One region of the Subtercola sp. PAMC28395 genome, then DNA from elsewhere that is predicted to be linked to it. Evidence: predicted binding sites of a transcription regulator. Region 1 holds the regulator's gene; the other holds the start of a gene.
What was found. Region 1 encodes LexA, which represses DNA repair genes until DNA is damaged. Its sites were predicted from a motif close to TCGAACANNTGTTCGA; they were not measured.

Region 1 (8,974 bases):
CCGCAAGCTCACCGGTGGCCTCAACCAGACCAACACCACGATGATCTTCATCAATCAGCTGCGCGAGAAGATCGGCGTCTTCTTCGGTAGCCCGGAGACGACCGCCGGCGGTAAGGCCCTCAAGTTCTACGCTTCGATTCGCCTCGACATCCGTCGCATCGAGACTCTCAAAGAGGGTACAGAGGCGGTCGGTAACCGTACACGCGTCAAGGTCGTCAAGAACAAGATGGCTCCGCCCTTCAAACAGGCCGAGTTCGACATCATCTACGGAATCGGCATCTCACGCGAGGGCAGCCTCATCGATTTCGGTGTTGAGCACGAGATCGTGCGCAAGTCCGGTGCCTGGTACACCTACGACGGTGAGCAACTCGGGCAGGGTAAAGAGAACTCCCGTCGTTTCCTGAAGGAGAACCCCGATGTGGCCCTCGATATCGAGAACAAGATCAAGATGAAGCTCGGGCTTCTCGACGATCCTAATGCCCCCAAGGTGGCGGCCGGGGCCAGTAACGTCGAGCCTCTGGCTCCGAAGATCGCCGCACGAAAAGGGGCATAGGCCATGGTGGCGCGGGTGAGCTACCTCCCAGGAGTTCTCCCGGGAGCGGCTTCAGGCGCAACCGAAGATTCGGCTGGCGACTCGACCGACGCGGTTGAGTCGCAGCAGGCGCCCATGACCGAGGGGGAGCGCGAAGCGTTCCTCGAGAACGTCGTCGTGCGAGCACTTGCTCGCAAAGCCCTCTCTGAGTGGGAGGTGACGAAGCTGCTCGCGGCAAACGGGGTAGACGAGTCTGAGTTTGAGGTCTTCCTTGATCGCTATCGTGCAAATCGGTACATCGACGATTTCGACCTGGCCGAGAACCTCGTCGAATCACTTCATCGACGTAAGGGCTATGGGCGTTCGCAGATCAAGAGCGAGCTCGCTGCCAGGCATGTCCAACCCGAGATCATAACGGCCTCGCTCGAGGCGCTTGACGACGATGATGAATTACAGCGGGCAACAGAACTTGCTGAGAAGCGGGCACCCTCGCTCGCCCGGCTCGACGCTGCAACGGCCGAGCGGCGACTGACCTCTTTCCTCATGCGTAAGGGTTATCCCTCAGGAATCATCCGCACTGCAGTGAAGTCTGCACTCGCGCCTCAACCGCGCGGGGTCAGATTCCGCTAGCTCGACGTGCGGCGTGGGCTCGAAGGGCCCACGCCGTCGTGGCGACCGTAGACTTGATGCACTATGAGCAGCATGACTGAGGCCCCAACGATCATCCTCCCGTCGCCAGCGGCGGTGGACGATTCTGGTCATGCCCGCACCTACGAGGTGCGAACCTACGGTTGCCAGATGAACGTGCACGACTCGGAGCGGCTCAGCGGATCGCTGGAAGCGGCAGGGTACATCCGTGCAGAGACTGGCGAAGCCGACGTCGTGGTGATCAATACCTGCGCTGTGCGTGAGAATGCCGACAACAAGCTCTACGGCAACCTGGGGTACCTCGCGTCAGTGAAGAAGCGCCACGTGGGCATGCAGATCGCTGTGGGTGGGTGTCTTGCCCAGAAAGACAAGTCGGTCATCCTGTCGAAGGCGCCCTGGGTTGATGTCGTGTTCGGCACCCACAACATGGGTGCCCTTCCGAGCCTGCTCGAGCGTGCACGGCACAATGGCGAGGCCCAGCTCGAGATTCTGGACTCCCTGGAGACCTTCCCGTCCACGTTGCCGACAAAGCGTGACTCGAGCTACAGCGGCTGGGTGTCAATATCTGTCGGTTGCAACAACACCTGCACGTTCTGCATCGTGCCAGCGCTCCGGGGCAAGGAGAAAGACCGACGCCCGGGTGAGATCCTGCAGGAGATCCAGTTGCTCGTCGACGATGGCGCCATCGAAGTGACGCTTCTCGGCCAGAACGTGAACTCGTACGGCGTGGAATTCGGTGATCGGCAGGCATTCAGCAAGCTGCTACGCGCAGCAGGTCAGATTCCTGGGCTCGAACGCATCCGGTTCACGAGCCCGCACCCTGCGGCCTTCACCGACGACGTGATCGATGCGATGGCCGAGACTCCGTCGGTGATGCCTCAGTTGCACATGCCGTTGCAGTCCGGTTCGGATCGTGTTCTCAAAGCGATGAAGCGCTCGTATCGCTCAGCGAAATTCCTCGGAATTCTCGATCGTGTACGCGAGCGTATGCCTCACGCAGCGATCAGCACCGACATCATCGTCGGTTTCCCCGGGGAGACAGAAGAGGACTTCCAGGAGACCCTTCGTGTCGTCGAGCAGGCCCGTTTCGCCACGGCATTCACCTTCCAGTACTCGATCCGTCCCGGCACGCCTGCAGCGACCATGCCAGACCAGGTACCCAAAGCGGTCGTGCAGGAACGGTACGAGCGTCTGATGGCTCTTCAGGACCGCATCGCCTGGGAGGAGAACGAGAAAGTGGTCGGCCGCCGTGTCGAACTGCTCGTTGCGAACGGTGAGGGCCGTAAAGACGCTGACACCCATCGAATGAGTGGCCGTGCCGAAGACAGCAGGCTCGTGCATTTCGACGTTCCCGAAGGTTCTGACGTGCCACGCCCAGGAGATGTTGTCTCGGTCATTGTGACCGGTGCGAAGCCCTACTACCTCATCGCTGACTCGCTCGATGGTGTTCCCCTGGCAGTGCGCCGAACCCGCGCGGGTGACGCCTGGGAGCGGGAGCAGTCCGATTCCTGTGAAGTGCCGGCACCTCCTTCCGGTGCAGACGGATCCGTTGTGAAGGCTCGGGTCTCCCTCGGCCTTCCGACCCTCCGAGTGTCGACAACTCCGATCTACGACGACTCCGACGGGCTGCGCTAGCGGAGACGGCCCGTTTCGATGGCCACAGACATCATCGCCGTTGTCGGAGCGACCGGGACCGGCAAGTCAGAGCTCTCCCTCGTTATAGCCGAGCGACTCGCCGACTCCGGTCAGCTCGCTGAGATCATCAACGCCGATGCGATGCAGCTCTACCGTGGAATGGACATCGGCACTGCAAAGCTATCCCTCGGCGAGCGACGCGGAGTTCCCCACCACATGCTGGACGTTCTCGACGTGACTGCCGAGGGCTCTGTTGCGGCATACCAGGCAGATGCTCGCGCTGCCATCGATGGCGTGCTCGAACGCCACGCTGTACCGATTCTGGTCGGTGGCAGCGGGCTCTACGTCTCGTCTGTGATCTTCGACTTCCAGTTCCCTGTGCGAGACGCAGAGGTCCGAGCCCGGTTGGAACAGGAACTTGCAGACGACGGCATCGGGATGCTCTACCGTCGTCTCGCAGAAGCCGACCCAGAATCGGCGCTGGCCATCGGTCAGCACAACGGTCGGCGGATCGTGCGCGCCCTCGAAGTCATCGAACTCACGGGCGTCCCGGTGAGCGGCCAGCTCCCTGATAAACCCGTTGCGTGGCGACCTTCGACAATCCTGGCGCTTCGTCATCCGCGCGATCTGCTGGTGGAGAGGCTCGATCGGCGAGTGGAGCAGATGTGGGCCAGGGGTCTGGTCGATGAGGTCGAAGCACTCGTGCCAGACGGGCTGGAACGGGGTGTCACGGCCAGCCGTGCCATCGGCTACGCCCAGGCGCTGGCCCAACTGCACGGCACGCTGTCACAAGAGGCGGCGATCGCCGATGCCCAGGCCCTCACTCGTCGCTATGCACGTCGTCAGGTCAGCTGGTTCCGGCGCTACAGCGATGCTGTCTGGCTCGATGCCGACGACCCCGAGCTGCTCGGGAACGCCGCAGCAGCATTCGGCCTCTAGGCTTGTCGCATGGCTTTAGATCTGCACTTCACCAAGGGCCAGGGCACCGGCAACGACTTTGTTCTGTTCTCCGACCCTGACGGCCTCATCGACCTGACGCCCGCGCAGATCGCGTCGCTCTGCGACCGTCATTTCGGTATCGGCGCAGACGGACTGATCAGGGCCGTCAAGTCGAAGAACATTCCGGCGGGTGCTGCGGCACTGGCGGTCGACGATGCGGCGGAGTGGTTCATGGACTACTACAACGCCGACGGATCGATCGCCGAAATGTGTGGCAACGGCATCCGGGTCTTCACGAAGTATCTGCTCGAGAGCGGTCTCGCCACGCTCGATTCGGGTGACACCTTCGTGGTCGGCACTCGCGCAGGGGTCATCGACGTACAGCGCAACCTCACAGGGTTCCAGGCCGACCTGGGGCGCTGGCGGCTTGAAGGCGGCGAGCCACTCGTGCGGGCGAAGAACCTCCAGGTGGCTCGCCCGGGCCTCGGAATCAACGTCGGCAACCCGCACGTCGTCGTCGCGCTGGTCGACGAAGACGAGCTCGAGTCGGCCGACCTGACGTACGTACCTCAGCTCGATCCTGAACCTGCCGAAGGGGCGAACATCGAATTCGTGGTACCACTGGAGCCTTTGGTGAGAAACGGCGTCGGGCACATTCGCATGCGGGTTCACGAGCGAGGCAGCGGTGAAACCCTTTCTTGCGGCACTGGCGCGGTCGCTGCAGCCCTCGCGATTCGACACTGGGCGGGAGCCGGTGCGCCCAACCAGTGGCGCGTAGAGGTGTCGGGTGGGGCCGTCGGTGTGCGCATGTACGCCACAGAAGACGGCGAGCATGTCGCGCTCTCTGGCCCGGCAGAACTGGTCTACGAAGGCGACGTGACGCTCGCCTGACGCTGGCCCTGCACGATCGGCTCGACGGAGCTTGGCACTTCGGGGCCTGCGAGCGGCCTCGACGCGAATCCCGCTACTGGGCTCCGGTCACTCCACCAACGGCGAAGAGTGCAATCGGGCGCGCAGTACCCGATACCCCTTGCTCGTGGCCGTGCGGGTCACACTGAACCCGGCAGGCAGGGCCCCCTCCAGCCATCGGTGCAGCGAGTCCGAGCCGAGATTGCGCTGCACCACAAGCCAGGCATCGGAGCCGGGGTCGAGGCGCGGCAGCCAGCGGAGCAAGAGCGCGTGAAGCTCGTCCTTACCCACCCTGATGGGCGGGTTCGACCAGATGGTCATGAAGAGCAGGTCGGCGGGAACATCGTCGGGCAGTACAGCGTTGATGTTTGTGAGGCCGAGCTTTGCAGCGTTGGTTCGCACCAGGTCGAGCGCACGCTCGTTGACGTCGACGGCCCACACGGTGGCGCGGGGTGAGAGCTGGGCCAGCGCCAGAGAGATCGGGCCCCACCCACAGCCGATGTCGAGAAGGTTGCCACCGGGCGGTGGCGACGGTGTGTTCGCAAGAAGAACCTGGGTACCGGCATCCACTCTGTCGGGGCTGAACACGCCCCCGGCCGTAGTGGCGAGGAACGAGTGGCCGGCTAGGGTGACCGGCACTTCTTTGAGCCGGAGTTCGGTCGCTGGGCGAGCTGAGAAGTAGTGCCCATTGTCCATAGCCATACAGGGAATGTAGCAAATGAGAGGGCTAGTCTTGAACGTAATGTTTGAACACGATTCAGTTTCGGCCGATGAAACGGCTTCACACGGCAGAACCACCACAGACTCCAACGGAGAAGCCACCACGACCGGCGGGCCGGAGACCCAGGCGCAGGATGCTGTGGGCCGCGTTCTGGCGCGTGCTGGCGCCCGCTCCTCGGGCTATGCACTCTTCACGCCCGGCAGCGCTCAGGCGTTGCAACGCGACGACGCGCTGAACGGGCGAGAGAATCACGACGGCGACCAGTATGACCTCGCCGACAGGCAGGCGCTTCGCCGCGTCGCCGGGCTCTCGACCGAGCTCGAAGACGTCACCGAGGTCGAGTACCGCCAACTGCGCCTTGAGAACGTGGTGCTGATCGGTGTGTACACCCAGGGCACCCTGACCGATGCAGAGAACTCTTTGCACGAACTCGCAGCTCTCGCCGAGACAGCGGGAGCCGCCGTTCTCGACGGTCTGCTGCAGCGACGCGCGACCCCTGATCCCAGTACGTACTTCGGCAAGGGCAAGGCAGAAGAGCTGCGCGCGGTGGTCCAGGCACTGGGCGCCGACACGGTGATCGCCGACAGCGAGCTTGCGCCGAGCCAGAGGCGCGCTCTCGAAGACATCGTCAAGGTGAAGGTCATCGACCGCACCGCCGTCATCCTCGACATCTTCAGCCAGCACGCCAAGAGCCGCGAAGGCAAGGCGCAGGTCGAGCTCGCGCAGCTCGAATACCTCCTGCCGCGATTGCGAGGCTGGGGTGACTCGATGTCTCGCCAGGCCGGTGGCCAGGTGGGTGGTGCGGGTGCCGGCATGGGCTCTCGCGGCCCCGGTGAGACCAAGATCGAACTGGATCGCCGCCGCATTCACACCCGCATGTCTCGCCTGCGCAAGCAGATCGCTGCCATGAAGCCCGCGCGTGACGCCAAGAGGGCCAACCGCAAGCGCAACACGGTGCCGTCGGTAGCGATTGCGGGCTACACGAACGCCGGCAAGTCGTCGCTGCTGAATCGCATCACCGGTGCCGGCCTGCTGGTCGAGAACGCCCTGTTCGCCACCCTCGATGCGACGGTTCGTCGCACGCAGACCGCTGATGGCCGTGAATACACGTTCGTCGATACGGTCGGGTTCGTGCGCAGCCTCCCCACGCAGCTCGTCGAAGCGTTTCGATCGACGCTCGAAGAGGTCGCCGACGCAGATGTCATCGTGCATGTCGTCGACGGTTCGCACCCAGACCCTGCGAGCCAGCTCACGACTGTGCGCGACGTCATCGGCGAGGCGGGAGCCAGAGGTATCCCTGAGCTCGTCGTCTTCAACAAGAGCGATCTCATCTCCGAAAGTGACCGGATCGTGCTTCGGGGTCTTGAGCCCCGTTCGATGTTCGTCTCCGCGCGCACAGGCGAAGGCATCGAAGAACTCCTCGGCGCGATCGACGGCCTGCTGCCGACGCCATCCGTCGAGGTCGACGTGTTGATTCCCTATGACCGTGGTGACCTGGTGTCACAAATGCACCAGCACAGCACGGTGCTCAGTACGGAGTACGAAGAAGGTGGAACCCACGTGCGCGCAATGGTCACTCCTGAATTCGAGGCTCAGCTGCTGGAATTCAGCGTCGACTCCGCCCGGTCGTCATAGGCCCAACGGCAAACCACTCTGCCCGAATCCTCCCGAACAGGGAGCCTTCGGAATGTGACCATTCGCCGCCTCGCTGTTCTCGAAGACGTTGTCTTCGAGAACAGTGGCTGTGCGCCTAGACCGAGCGCAGCACAGCGACGACCTTGCCCAGAACGGTCGCGAAATCGCCGAGAATAGGCTCAAAGTTCGAGTTTCGCGGCAGCAACCAGGTGTGGCCATCACGCTGGCGGAAGACCTTCACTGTGGCCTCTTCGTCGAGCATGGCGGCAACGATGTCACCGTTCTCTGCTGTCTTCTGGGTGCGCACGACGACCCAGTCGCCGTCGCAGATCGCAGCGTCGATCATTGACTCACCGACGACCTTCAACATGAAGAGTTCACCCTTGCCCACGAGCTGACGGGGAAGCGGATAGATCTCCTCCACCTGCTGTTCGGCGGTGATGGGGATACCCGCTGCGATGCGGCCGACCATCGGAACGAGCGCCACATCGCCGTGGGGAGTCGGTGAGTCTGTGGCGACGCTGTCACTCTTCGGGATGTCGATGAGGATCTCCAGTGCACGCGGCCTGTTCGGGTCGCGGCGGAGGTATCCGCTCAATTCGAGCTGGTTCAACTGGTGCGTCACGCTCGAGAGGGAAGCGAGCCCCACAGCGTCACCGATCTCGCGCATACTCGGCGGATAGCCCTGCTGGTTGACCGCCTCGGAAATCACTTCGAGGATTGCCAGCTGCTTCTCGCTGAGTGATTTTCGCCTCCGCGTACCGCCACGTTCACTGGTCATGTTCTCTCGCTCTCATCGGATTCGCAGTCGCACCCCTTGGCCGGCTGGATGAAGGGTGGATCTTCGTTGGCGACCCAATGTCAGTGGGTGGGGTTTCACTGTCAGTGGGCAAGTTCAAAGTTTCTTTCGACAATCGAAACTGTATCGAAGACCGTGCCCAGAGCAAACAGGTGTTCGAGTGTGTCGCGAGATTGGGGCACATTTCGAACTTGTTTATTCGAACAATCGAAGATATATTCGGAACAAAGCTTCGTATGCGGCCCTCCCGGCCGAGGGTCGCATACGAATACACCCCAGGAGGTCACGATGACTGCACTGAATTTCGCACCAGGCCCTCACGCACAGCGTGCCCTGTCCGCTCCCGTGCGAGTCCACCTCCGTCTCACCCGCCGCGGTCGGGTCTTTCTGGGTGCTGTTGCGTCGATGGCATTGATCGGTGCGATGGCCGCGTTCGCGGTCTTCGGTGGTGCCGCTGCAATCGCCACTTCGAGCGGGTCGTCCAGTACCTTCACCTATGTCACCGTCCAGTCAGGGCAGAGCCTGTGGTCCATCGCCCAGAGCATCGATCCGTCTGGTGACCCGCGCGACGTGATTGCAGCCATCCAGAGCCTGAACCAGCTGCCGTCGTCAGACGTGCAGCCGGGCCAGCGACTGGCGCTTCCGAGTGAATACGCACGGTAATTCGAAACTATGCACCGCCGCGCGCGCGAAGCTGCGCCGAGGTTGTCGGGCGTACGAAGGCTGATCTGGTCACCGCGCTACCATTGGTTGCGTGAGTTCCAATAGCCCTGATGGTGGTTTCAGCGATCCAAGACCGTTCTCCCTGGCAGATCTGCCCATCCGAGACGACCTGCGTGGACTGACTCCCTACGGGGCGCCGGAACTCAAGGTCAAGGTGGCTCTCAACGTCAACGAGAACACGCACCCGATCCCTGAAGCCGTTGCGCGCTCGATCATCGAAGCCTTGGCCACTCAGCTCCTGACGGTCAATCGCTACCCTGATCGAGAGTTTCCAGCGCTTCGCGACAGCCTGGCTTCCTACCTCGGACACGGGCTCACGCGGGAGAACATCTGGGCTGCGAACGGGTCGAACGAGGTCCTGCAGCAGATTCTCCAGGCTTTCGGTGGCCCCGGCAGGTCAGTGCTCGGGTTCCCTCCCACCTATTCGATGCAT
Region 2 (8,974 bases), 950 kb from region 1:
GGGAGGCCGAGGTCACCATCGTCGACCCGCTTCCCTACATGACGTACCAGCCCTTCCTCCCCGAGGTCGTGGCTGGCTCGATCGAGCCCCGTCACGCCGTGGTCTCATTGCGCCGCCATCTGAAGAAGACCACGATCATCGCGGGCAAGGTCGAGAAGATCACCCACGCCGACAAGGTCGTCACCATCGTTCCGAACATCGGCGAGCCGTACGAGCTCGAGTACGACACGATCGTCGTCACCGCTGGCTCCGTTTCGCGTACCTTCCCGATCCCGGGTGTTGCCGACGAGGCGATCGGCCTCAAGACCATCGAAGAGGCCACGGCAATTCGTGACCGCATCCTCACCAACTTCGACAAGGCCTCGCAGCTGCCAGAGGGCCCAGAGCGCGACCGCCTTCTGACGTTTGTCGTCGTGGGCGGCGGGTTCGCCGGTATCGAGGTCTTCGCAGAGATGCGTTCGTTCGCCAGCGCGCTGCTTGACAAGTACCCCGAGCTCGCGTTTGAAGACACTCACTTCCACCTGATCGAGGCGATGGGCCGCATCATGCCCGAGGTTTCGTTGAAGACCGCGGGCTGGGTCATCCAGAACCTGGCTGAGCGCGGCGCCGAGATCCACCTCGAGACGCAGCTCAAGTCCGCCGTAGGCGGAGTCATCGAACTCTCGACGGGCGACAGCTTCGAATCCGACCTCATCGTCTGGACCGCTGGTGTCATGGCCAGCCCCATGCTCAAGAACACCGACCTCCCCATCGAAGAACGTGGTCGCCTGCGCCTGCAGCCCGACCTCCGCGTCATCAACGACGACGGTGTTGTCGCAGACGCCTGGGGTGCCGGCGATGTCTCGGCCGTGCCCGACCTCTCGGGCGGCGGAGTCGGTGGCTTCTGTGTGCCCAACGCCCAGCACGCCGTTCGCCAGGGCAAGCAGCTCGCGAAGAACCTCGTCGCCGAGCTGCGGGGCGAAGACGTGAAGGACTACTTCCACAAGAACGCCGGAGCTGTCGCAAGCCTCGGCATCGGCGTTGGTGCCTTCCAGTCCGGCAAGATCGGCATCACGGGCCTCCCCGCCTGGTTCATGCACCGCGGTTACCACGGACTGGCTATGCCCAGCTGGGAGCGCAAGCTCCGCGTCGTCGGAGGATGGGTGAACAACTTCTTCCTCGGCCGTGACATCGTTTCGTTCGAAGCCCGCGTTCACCCTCGAGCAGCGTTCGAAGAGTTCGCCTCACGCCCCCGGCCTGCAGTCGCCGCGGCTCCTGCCGGGCATCCTGTGACCGCGGGTGCGCCTGTCGCCGTTGGTGGAGCCGTCTCGAAAGAGTAGCCTTCACAGGTTGCCCCCATAGCCCAATCGGCAGAGGCAGTCGACTTAAAATCGACACAGTGAGGGTTCGAGTCCCTCTGGGGGTACTGCGCTCGAAGGCCTACTATCCCTGATCCACGGGGGAGTGGCGCCTTTTTCTTTCGTCAGGAATCGTATTTTGCGGCCACATGAACTCGGCCCGTCGTCGAACCCACGCAGGAAGCTACTCGTTCGCCTGGATTGAGACGGGCACGGCACAATCGAGCAGGTCGCCGCTTGGGCGGTTTCGTTCATCCAACTCACGTAACAAAGGAGGGTGGCCCGCTCTCCGTTGGCTCACCGATCGAGTACAAGGCCTATCGCCTGTGAGTGAAACTGATGCTTGGCTCCCAATCGACGACCCGATTAATTGTTCGCGTCGCCGGATTCACCAGCCGAGGGTGCCCGGCGCCCCCTTGAACGGGCCGACGACCCGGGAGGTGATCCAGCCACCGTAGAAGTCTCCCTCCTGGCTCGTCACGACCTCCCCGCCCACAGTGCACTGCTGCATGGCCGATGGATAGACAGCGACTCTGCCGGCAAGCAATTCGTACCCGGGCGACGGGTCGGCGTAGTACCAGGCCGCACTCGGGGCAGTCTGCGAACCGCCGTGCACCGACAGGTACCCCGCGAGACCCTTGAACTCGCAGAACGACTGGCCACGGGCATCCGACAGCGAACCCGAGCGAAACGCAGCTCTGGGCAGGTAGTAGACCGGCGGATGGCTGGTCTCGAGCACACGAACCGAATCAGTTGTGTCGACGATGGTCTCACCGCCGAAGACGATGACGATTCGCTCGGTGGAGGGTTCGATGCGGGGAGGCCGCGGGTAGTCCCACACGGACTCCTGGCCGGGCTTCGGTTCCTCGGGGACGATTCGGCTGCGCTTCATACTGCGACGCTAGCGGTGTAGTCCGAATGGTGGCTGTGGCTGGCTGTGGCTGTGGTCTCGGCTGTGGTTTGGGTGGGGCTGTGGCGGTGGGGCTGTGGCGGTTGTTGTCGTGCCATTCCTCCGAGTCTTCGCGGTGCTTCTGCAACCGGCTCAGGATGCTCGCGCCTCGGTAAAGCTGAAGAAGGTCACCGGCGTACCTGTCGCCCCCTGTGCCCGGTAGAAGTCGAGGGCGCTTGCGTCGTCGTTGTCGGCCGCGACAAAGATGTCGAGAATGCCCTCTCGCGCCGCGGCAGCGCGCAATTCGTGAAGCAAACGCGCTGCGATGCCCTGTCGCCGGTGGTCGTGGTGAACCGCCAGATCGTAGACGAAGACCTCGGACTGAGCGGTTCGCGTCAGCGGAAGGGTGTGTGCGGTGAGCCCGCCGACTACCTCGGGCCCACGGAACGCAGCGATTGCCCAGAAGGAATCACTCCGGAGAAGGTTCTTGATGTACGAATCGTCGAGTGGGACGCTGGGTTCTTCGAAGACGGCGGCCATCATCGTGAACGAGGAGGCGGCAAGCGCCTCGTCGCCGGCAACCAGGCGCTTGACTTCGACATCGCTCATTGCACGATCATGCCACCCGTGCACTCATGGCACTGGCACATTCTTGCCACTCGCACACCGGGAAGGGGCGAGAGAAGTTCTCCACAGATTCAGAAAACCGTCGTTTTAGTGAGATTTACTCGAACATATGTGCGAAAATGGATTCATGAACCGACCCCACGCAGACAGGCAAGACGAGCAGCTGACTGCTGATCTCAATGCCGCCGGCGTGCTGCTGAGACGGTGTCGCGAGAGGCTCAGCGCCGGGTCGTCTGATGCACGATTGTTGGCCGACGACGAACTGCTGAGTTTGACCGCGTCCGTGGCCGAGGTTGGGCGAGCGTGCGGCTCCATCGAAATCGCCCTTGCTGGTGAGATCGGCGAACGGTCACGTCCGCAGCTGGGTGGCGAACGCCTCAGTGCATGCAAGGGGTGCAGAAACGCCGCCGAGCTGCTGCAGCGCATCACCCGCGTCTCCTCCGCCACAGCGGCCAGACTTCTCCGAGTGGGCGAGGCCGTGAGGCCGGCGGTCTCGATGACCGGTCAGACGCTTCCTGCTCGGTTCTCGATGCTCAGTTCGGCGCTGGAGAATGCCGACGTCTGCGTCGATGCGGCCAGCGCAATAGTGGGTGGGCTCTCGGTTCCTTCATTGCGAGCTGATCAGGTTGCCGTCGATGCTGCCGAGGTTGAGTTGGTGGCAGCAGCGCTCGGGTCGAGCGTGGAGTGCCCTGTACCCGCGACAGCCGATGACCTCCGGCTGCAGGCCGCGGTGTGGCGCCTGGTCATCGATCCTGACGGTGTCGAACCCGACGAAGAGCGGGCCATGTGCCATCGGTCGCTCAAACTCGGTCGAGCGACTTCTGCTGGTGTGCCGCTCTCCGGAGTATTGCTGCCCGAGGCCGCTGCCCGGTTGCAGCGCCTATTCGACGCCTACCTCTCGCCTGTGACGAGTGCTGTTTCATTCCCGGCCGAGGCCGTTCTGTGCGATTCCGCACCTGCCGAGACTGCACCAGCCAGCACCGCAGGTGCCGATACCGCATTTGCAGGTACCGCAGTTGCCGATCCCGCTAAGTCTTGTGCTGATGCTGCCGGCGAAGCGGATTCCGATACCGCGGAAGCAGAATTCAGTGCTCTGGCCGATGATAGGTCGCGGGTGCAGATACAACACGATGTGTTCCTGTCGATCCTCGACAGCGCGAGCCGCTCGGCAGACACCCCGTCGATCGGAGGGGCGCCGGCGACCGTCGTGGTCAGTGTTCGCGAGTCTGACCTCATGGCCGGTGCCGGAGTGGGCTGGGTCGATGGCAGCGACGCTCCACTTTCGGGCCGTACTGCTCGTCAGCTGGTATGTGCCGGCGGGGTGCAGCGTGTCGTGTTGGCAGACGATGGGCGCATCGTTAGCCTCGGTGCAGAGCAACGGTGTTTTGACGGTCGGCAACGGCGAGCGATAACCCTGCGTGACGGTGGCTGCGTGATTCCTGGTTGCCGGGTCCCCGCGTCGTGGTGCGAGATCCACCATGTCGACGAATTTGCCGAGGGTGGGTCGACACACACCGACAACGGCGTGCTGGTGTGTTGGTTCCATCACCGAACCATTGATCACTCGGGGTGGGAGATCCGAATGCACGCGGGGGTGCCACAGATCAAGGCACCACCCTGGATCGACCGAAAGCATCGTCGTTGGATGCCCGTGACGAAGTCCCGAACCAGACTGGCCCAGACTTTCGATGACCGGGCAGAGTAGCGGCCATGCCCGTACATCCTGCCTGACCCTAGGTTGCAGGCCCAGTCAGACCGGGTATTCGGATTCACTGGTGAGCGGGAACGCACCTCGGGCGTCACTCTCAGCTAATGGCGTACCGATGCATCGTCACGCCGCGGTCGAAATTGCCCTGTTCGAGGAGGTCGAGCTGGAGGGGTTTGGCGAGAGGCTGGTCCAACGTGTCGAAGAGCGGCCTGCCGGCTCCCAGTACAACGGGGTGTGTGAAAAGCAGCAGCTCATCGAGAAGGTTGGCCCGAAGTAGTTGTGTGGCCAGTGTGGCTCCACCGATGCCGATGTCTCCCTCGGTCCGCTGACGCAGCTCGGCAAGCTGTGCGATCGCGTTGTCGGCGCCGTCTCCACTGAAGCCGCCGCCGCTCAAGCCGTCGCCACCAGCGCCGCTGCCGTCACCAACGCCGCTGCCAACCCCGCTGCCAACCCCGCCGATGATGCGGGTGTTGTGCCCAGCAGTCGTACGGGTGCGCGAGACGAGCACTTTGGGCATATCCGTCCAGATTTCGCCGAATTCACGGGCGTAGGCAGGAAGCGATTCATCCGTGCGCGCGTCGGGCCAGAACGGATCCATCATCTCGTAGACGATCCGGCCTTCCACCATCATCGAAAGACGGCGGGCACGAGCGTTGAACTCGAGGTGCAGTTGCTCACTGAGGCGAACCCAGCCGGGGCCTTCGAGGTCGTTGTGTTCGCCCGGCTTGCTGTCGATGAAGAGATCGAGCGAGACATTCATCCAGTACACGAATCGGCCGGCCATGAGCACTCCTTCGCTGGAAGTCCTCTCGATCCTGGTGGACGCACTCAGAGGACGCGGTTTGACAGCATTTCACTGAATGGTAGTCCGGCGCGTGGGTGAGAAATCAAGTGGATTCTCGATCACAAAGATCACAAAGATCACAAAGATCACAAGGATCACAAGGATCACCAAGATCAGTAATCGTCAAAATCATTCGCCGCCGGAGCAATCACCTCCAGGGTCATTCGGTATGAGGTTCACTCCCCGGCAACGCCCTGACGTAGCCGACGACAGCATTGGCGTGGCCGTGCCCCATGCCATGCTCGGTCTTGAGCCACGCGACGATCTCCATGTGCTTGGAGACAGGAGCGTGGTCGACGAGGTCGAACCAGTACTGCATCGGGTGCCCGTACTTCTTCTCGATCGATGGGAAGTAGCTGGCCGGCCCCTTTATTGCTGCTGACGCTTCTTCTGTCATTGTCGCCCCGTCCTATGTCTAAATCCTGCCTCTTCAACCGCTCATCTACAGCAGCGGCTCTATGACCGTGTTTCTACAGAGCCCTCTCGACATCGGTGTCTTTACAGCCGTGGATCTACAGCGTTGTCTTTACAGCGGTGTCTTTACAGAGTTGTCTTTACAGCGGTGTCTCTACAGCCGTGTCTCCCCAACTCTGGCTCGGCAGCTCTGCTTTCGCAACCTCGTGACTGCTCCACATCATGAGTGATGACTCAGGTGACGGCCTTAGCGGTCGCGTCGACCCGCGAGCAGGGCATGCAGCAGCGGGATGATCGACCCGACCAAGAGTATGGTGCCGAATACCGCGTCACTGGCGTGGAGCACGGCCCCGGCGATCACGAGCGCACCGAACAACAGAGCAGACACCAGCCTGCGGGCCGTGCGTTCCAGTCGGGCAACGCGCTTCTCGAGAGCCGGGCTCGACACAGCCACGGTGCCGTCTTCGAAACGGGTGATGAGTGAGTCGAGCCGCTTCGGCAGTCGCACAGCGATTCCGGCGGTCTCGAGGGCCTGTTTCGCGAAGTCCTTGACTACGTTTCCGCCCTCATCACGCAGAAGCTTTGCGGCGTAGGGCTCGACGGAGTCCCAGAGGTTGAATGCGGGGTTGAGTGCGCTGCAGACGCCGGAGACCAGTGACATGGCCCGGATGATCAGCAGGAAGTTCTCCGGGAGCTGAACTGGCAGGGTGCGAACGACGTCGCTGAACTGTTCGGCGAAGGCGCGGAACTCCCGCGGATCCACCTCGCGCAGTTCGGCGAATCCCATGCCGCCGAAGCGGGCGAAGAGTTGGGTCATCGCCTTCTCGAGCTCGGTGGTGTCGGCGGAGGGGAGCAGCACGCCGACGTCGCGCACGGCATCGACCAGCCCCTTGCCATCGCGGGATGCCGCTGCAATCAGCATCTTTCGCAGACCGCTACGCGTGTTGCTCGGAACCTCGCCCATCATGCCGAAGTCGATGAAGGTCAGCTTCCAGGGGCGGCTGCTGGCTGCGGAGGCATCCGCGGGGGCACCTGCTGGCGCATCCGCTGGCGCATCTGCTGAAGTACCCGTGGAGGTGCCAGTGGAGGCATCACTGGTCGCATCAGTGGTCTTATCAGTCGGTGTAATCATCGTCGTGCCCACCGGCGTGACGAAGATATTGCCGGGGTGCGGGTCTGCGTGGAAGAACCCGTTCGTGAAGAGTTGGTCGAACATGACCGCGGCGAAAACCGGAGCCACTTCGGCTGGGTCGATTCCCGCCGCGATGAGGGCTTCGGTGTCGGTGATCTTGATCGCAGTGACGTCTTCCAGCGTGAGAACGCGCCGTGTGGTGCGCTCCCAGACGACGGCGGGAACGCTCACCCGGTCGTCGCCTTCGAAGTCCGCAGCGAAGCGCTCGGAACTCGTTGCCTCGTGCAGGTAGTCGATCTCCTCGAGGCTGGTCTGCGCGAACTCCTCGACGAGGGCTGGCATGTCGACCCGGTCAGAAATGAGCCGCACGTGACTGAGCCACCCGCCGACTCTGCGCAGTGCCGCCAGGTCGACTTCGATGATGGTGTCGATTCCGGGGCGCTGCACCTTCAGTACGACGCCGTGGAGTCCGGTGTCGGCGGCGTCGAGTGGGCCGAGCATCGCCCGGTGAGCCTGTCCGAGCGATGCTGCGGCGACGGGGGTCTCGTCGACCATTGCGAAGGCACGAGCCAGCGACACGCCAAGCTCCGCCTCAGCGAGCGCCCGGATCGCCGCGAACGGAACAGGAGGCACTTCGTCTTGCAGGCCTTCGAGTTCTTTCGTGATCTCCGGAGGCAGCACGTCGAGCCGGGACGACATGAACTGGCCGACCTTGATCATCAACCCACCGAGGTCGACCGCGAGCACGTGGAACCGTTGCGCGAAACGGCGCATGCGTTTCGACCGCGTGCGCTCGGCGATCCAGGTGAGCCCGATGCGGGGAAGGAAGAGTTCGTACCACCAGGTGACAGCGAGGTTCCAGCCGGCGAATCGCAGAATGCGGCGATAGCGGGCTTTCGATTCCCGCGTCTGGCTGGTGGTCAGCACAGTAACGCCGGGTCTGGAACCCGATGTGGAGCCGGGCGTGAAGCCCGATGCAGAGCCGGGTGTAGTGCCGGAGGTGATGCGAGTCATGCCCTGACGATCAGGCGGCACCCCCGTCAATCCTGGGCAAGAATCGAGTAGAGCCTGCGACGTGCCTCTTCGAGCACGGTCACGGCCTGCTTGACCTGCTCTGGGGAGCCTGTGCGACCCACCTGCGCGGCCGCCTGGGCGAGTTCGACGCCAGCCTTTGGAAGAGCGGCGAATCTCTTGCTTTCGCTCGAGCTGCCTGACCCGGTCGAACCCGTCGAACCGGTGGTGTCGAACGGCGTCGACGATTCGGCGCTTGCTACGCTTTCGCGACCGGCATCAGTCAGGGTGTAGGTCTTGCGCCCGTTCGACTCAGACGCTTCGATGAGTCCCTCGTCGGCGAGCAGCTGCAAGGTCGGATAGACAGAGCCGGCGCTGGGCTTCCAGCTGCCGCCGCTTCGTTCCTCGATCTCGTGGATGATCTGGTAACCGTGCATCGGCTGCTCAGCAAGCAGCGTGAGCACTGCCTCGCGCACGTCGCCCCGGCCGACGCGCGTTCCCACGCGCTTGTCGAACGTCGACCGAAGTTGCTCCATCGCCTGCCACACGCCTTCGCCGAACTTGCCGTCACCGAATGTACTTGCGCCGAATGCACCGGCGCCGAACTTACCGTCGCCGAACGCGCCTTCGCCGAACATGTTTGAGGGGAACGTCTTACCCATGATGAGCTCCTTAGCCACAGTACCGATACTCGTACGCGTAGCGCGAACGATACTCAACGATATATGTCGTTGAGCGAAAGTGATAGCTTCAATTCAGCGTGAATACGCCTTCCGAGTATATCGTTGGCGGATTCGTGGCCTTCCACGATTCCCTCCGTTAAACAGCAGAGTCACAGCGTCGCTCTGGCGAACGCTGTGACTCTGCTGACGTGACAGATGCTGTATTGCTGTGTGCCCGTATTGCTGTGTGCTTAAGCAGCAGTCCGGGAGAGTGCGCCGGCTTTGACCTTGTCGAATTCGGCCTGGGTGATTGCACCTGAGTCGAGCAATGTCTTCGCCTTCGCGACCTC

Region 2: a site for LexA is predicted at 2,955-2,970, ahead of KPL76_RS14060 (HNH endonuclease signature motif containing protein). Genes of this name have one in related genera too.

What each region holds. Positions count from the first base shown of each region.
Region 1 is NZ_CP076547.1:2,117,427-2,126,400, forward strand. It holds gene recA (recombinase RecA) at 1-553, shown strand, start outside; gene KPL76_RS09770 (regulatory protein RecX) at 569-1,162, shown strand; gene miaB (tRNA (N6-isopentenyl adenosine(37)-C2)-methylthiotransferase MiaB) at 1,226-2,815, shown strand; gene miaA (tRNA (adenosine(37)-N6)-dimethylallyltransferase MiaA) at 2,834-3,754, shown strand; gene dapF (diaminopimelate epimerase) at 3,764-4,645, shown strand; gene KPL76_RS09790 (class I SAM-dependent methyltransferase) at 4,733-5,359, opposite strand; gene hflX (GTPase HflX) at 5,406-7,019, shown strand; gene lexA (transcriptional repressor LexA) at 7,135-7,800, opposite strand; gene KPL76_RS09805 (LysM peptidoglycan-binding domain-containing protein) at 8,107-8,481, shown strand; gene KPL76_RS09810 (histidinol-phosphate transaminase) at 8,573-8,974, shown strand, end outside.
Region 2 is NZ_CP076547.1:3,069,484-3,078,457, reverse strand. It holds gene KPL76_RS14080 (NAD(P)/FAD-dependent oxidoreductase) at 1-1,319, shown strand, start outside; tRNA gene KPL76_RS14075 (tRNA-Leu) at 1,332-1,405, shown strand; gene KPL76_RS14070 (DUF427 domain-containing protein) at 1,726-2,229, opposite strand; gene KPL76_RS14065 (GNAT family N-acetyltransferase) at 2,380-2,835, opposite strand; gene KPL76_RS14060 (HNH endonuclease signature motif containing protein) at 2,981-4,558, shown strand; gene KPL76_RS14055 (dihydrofolate reductase family protein) at 4,659-5,345, opposite strand; gene KPL76_RS14050 (DUF4287 domain-containing protein) at 5,566-5,802, opposite strand; gene KPL76_RS14045 (AarF/ABC1/UbiB kinase family protein) at 6,067-7,965, opposite strand; gene KPL76_RS14040 (PadR family transcriptional regulator) at 7,992-8,600, opposite strand; gene KPL76_RS14035 (SHOCT domain-containing protein) at 8,876-8,974, opposite strand, start outside.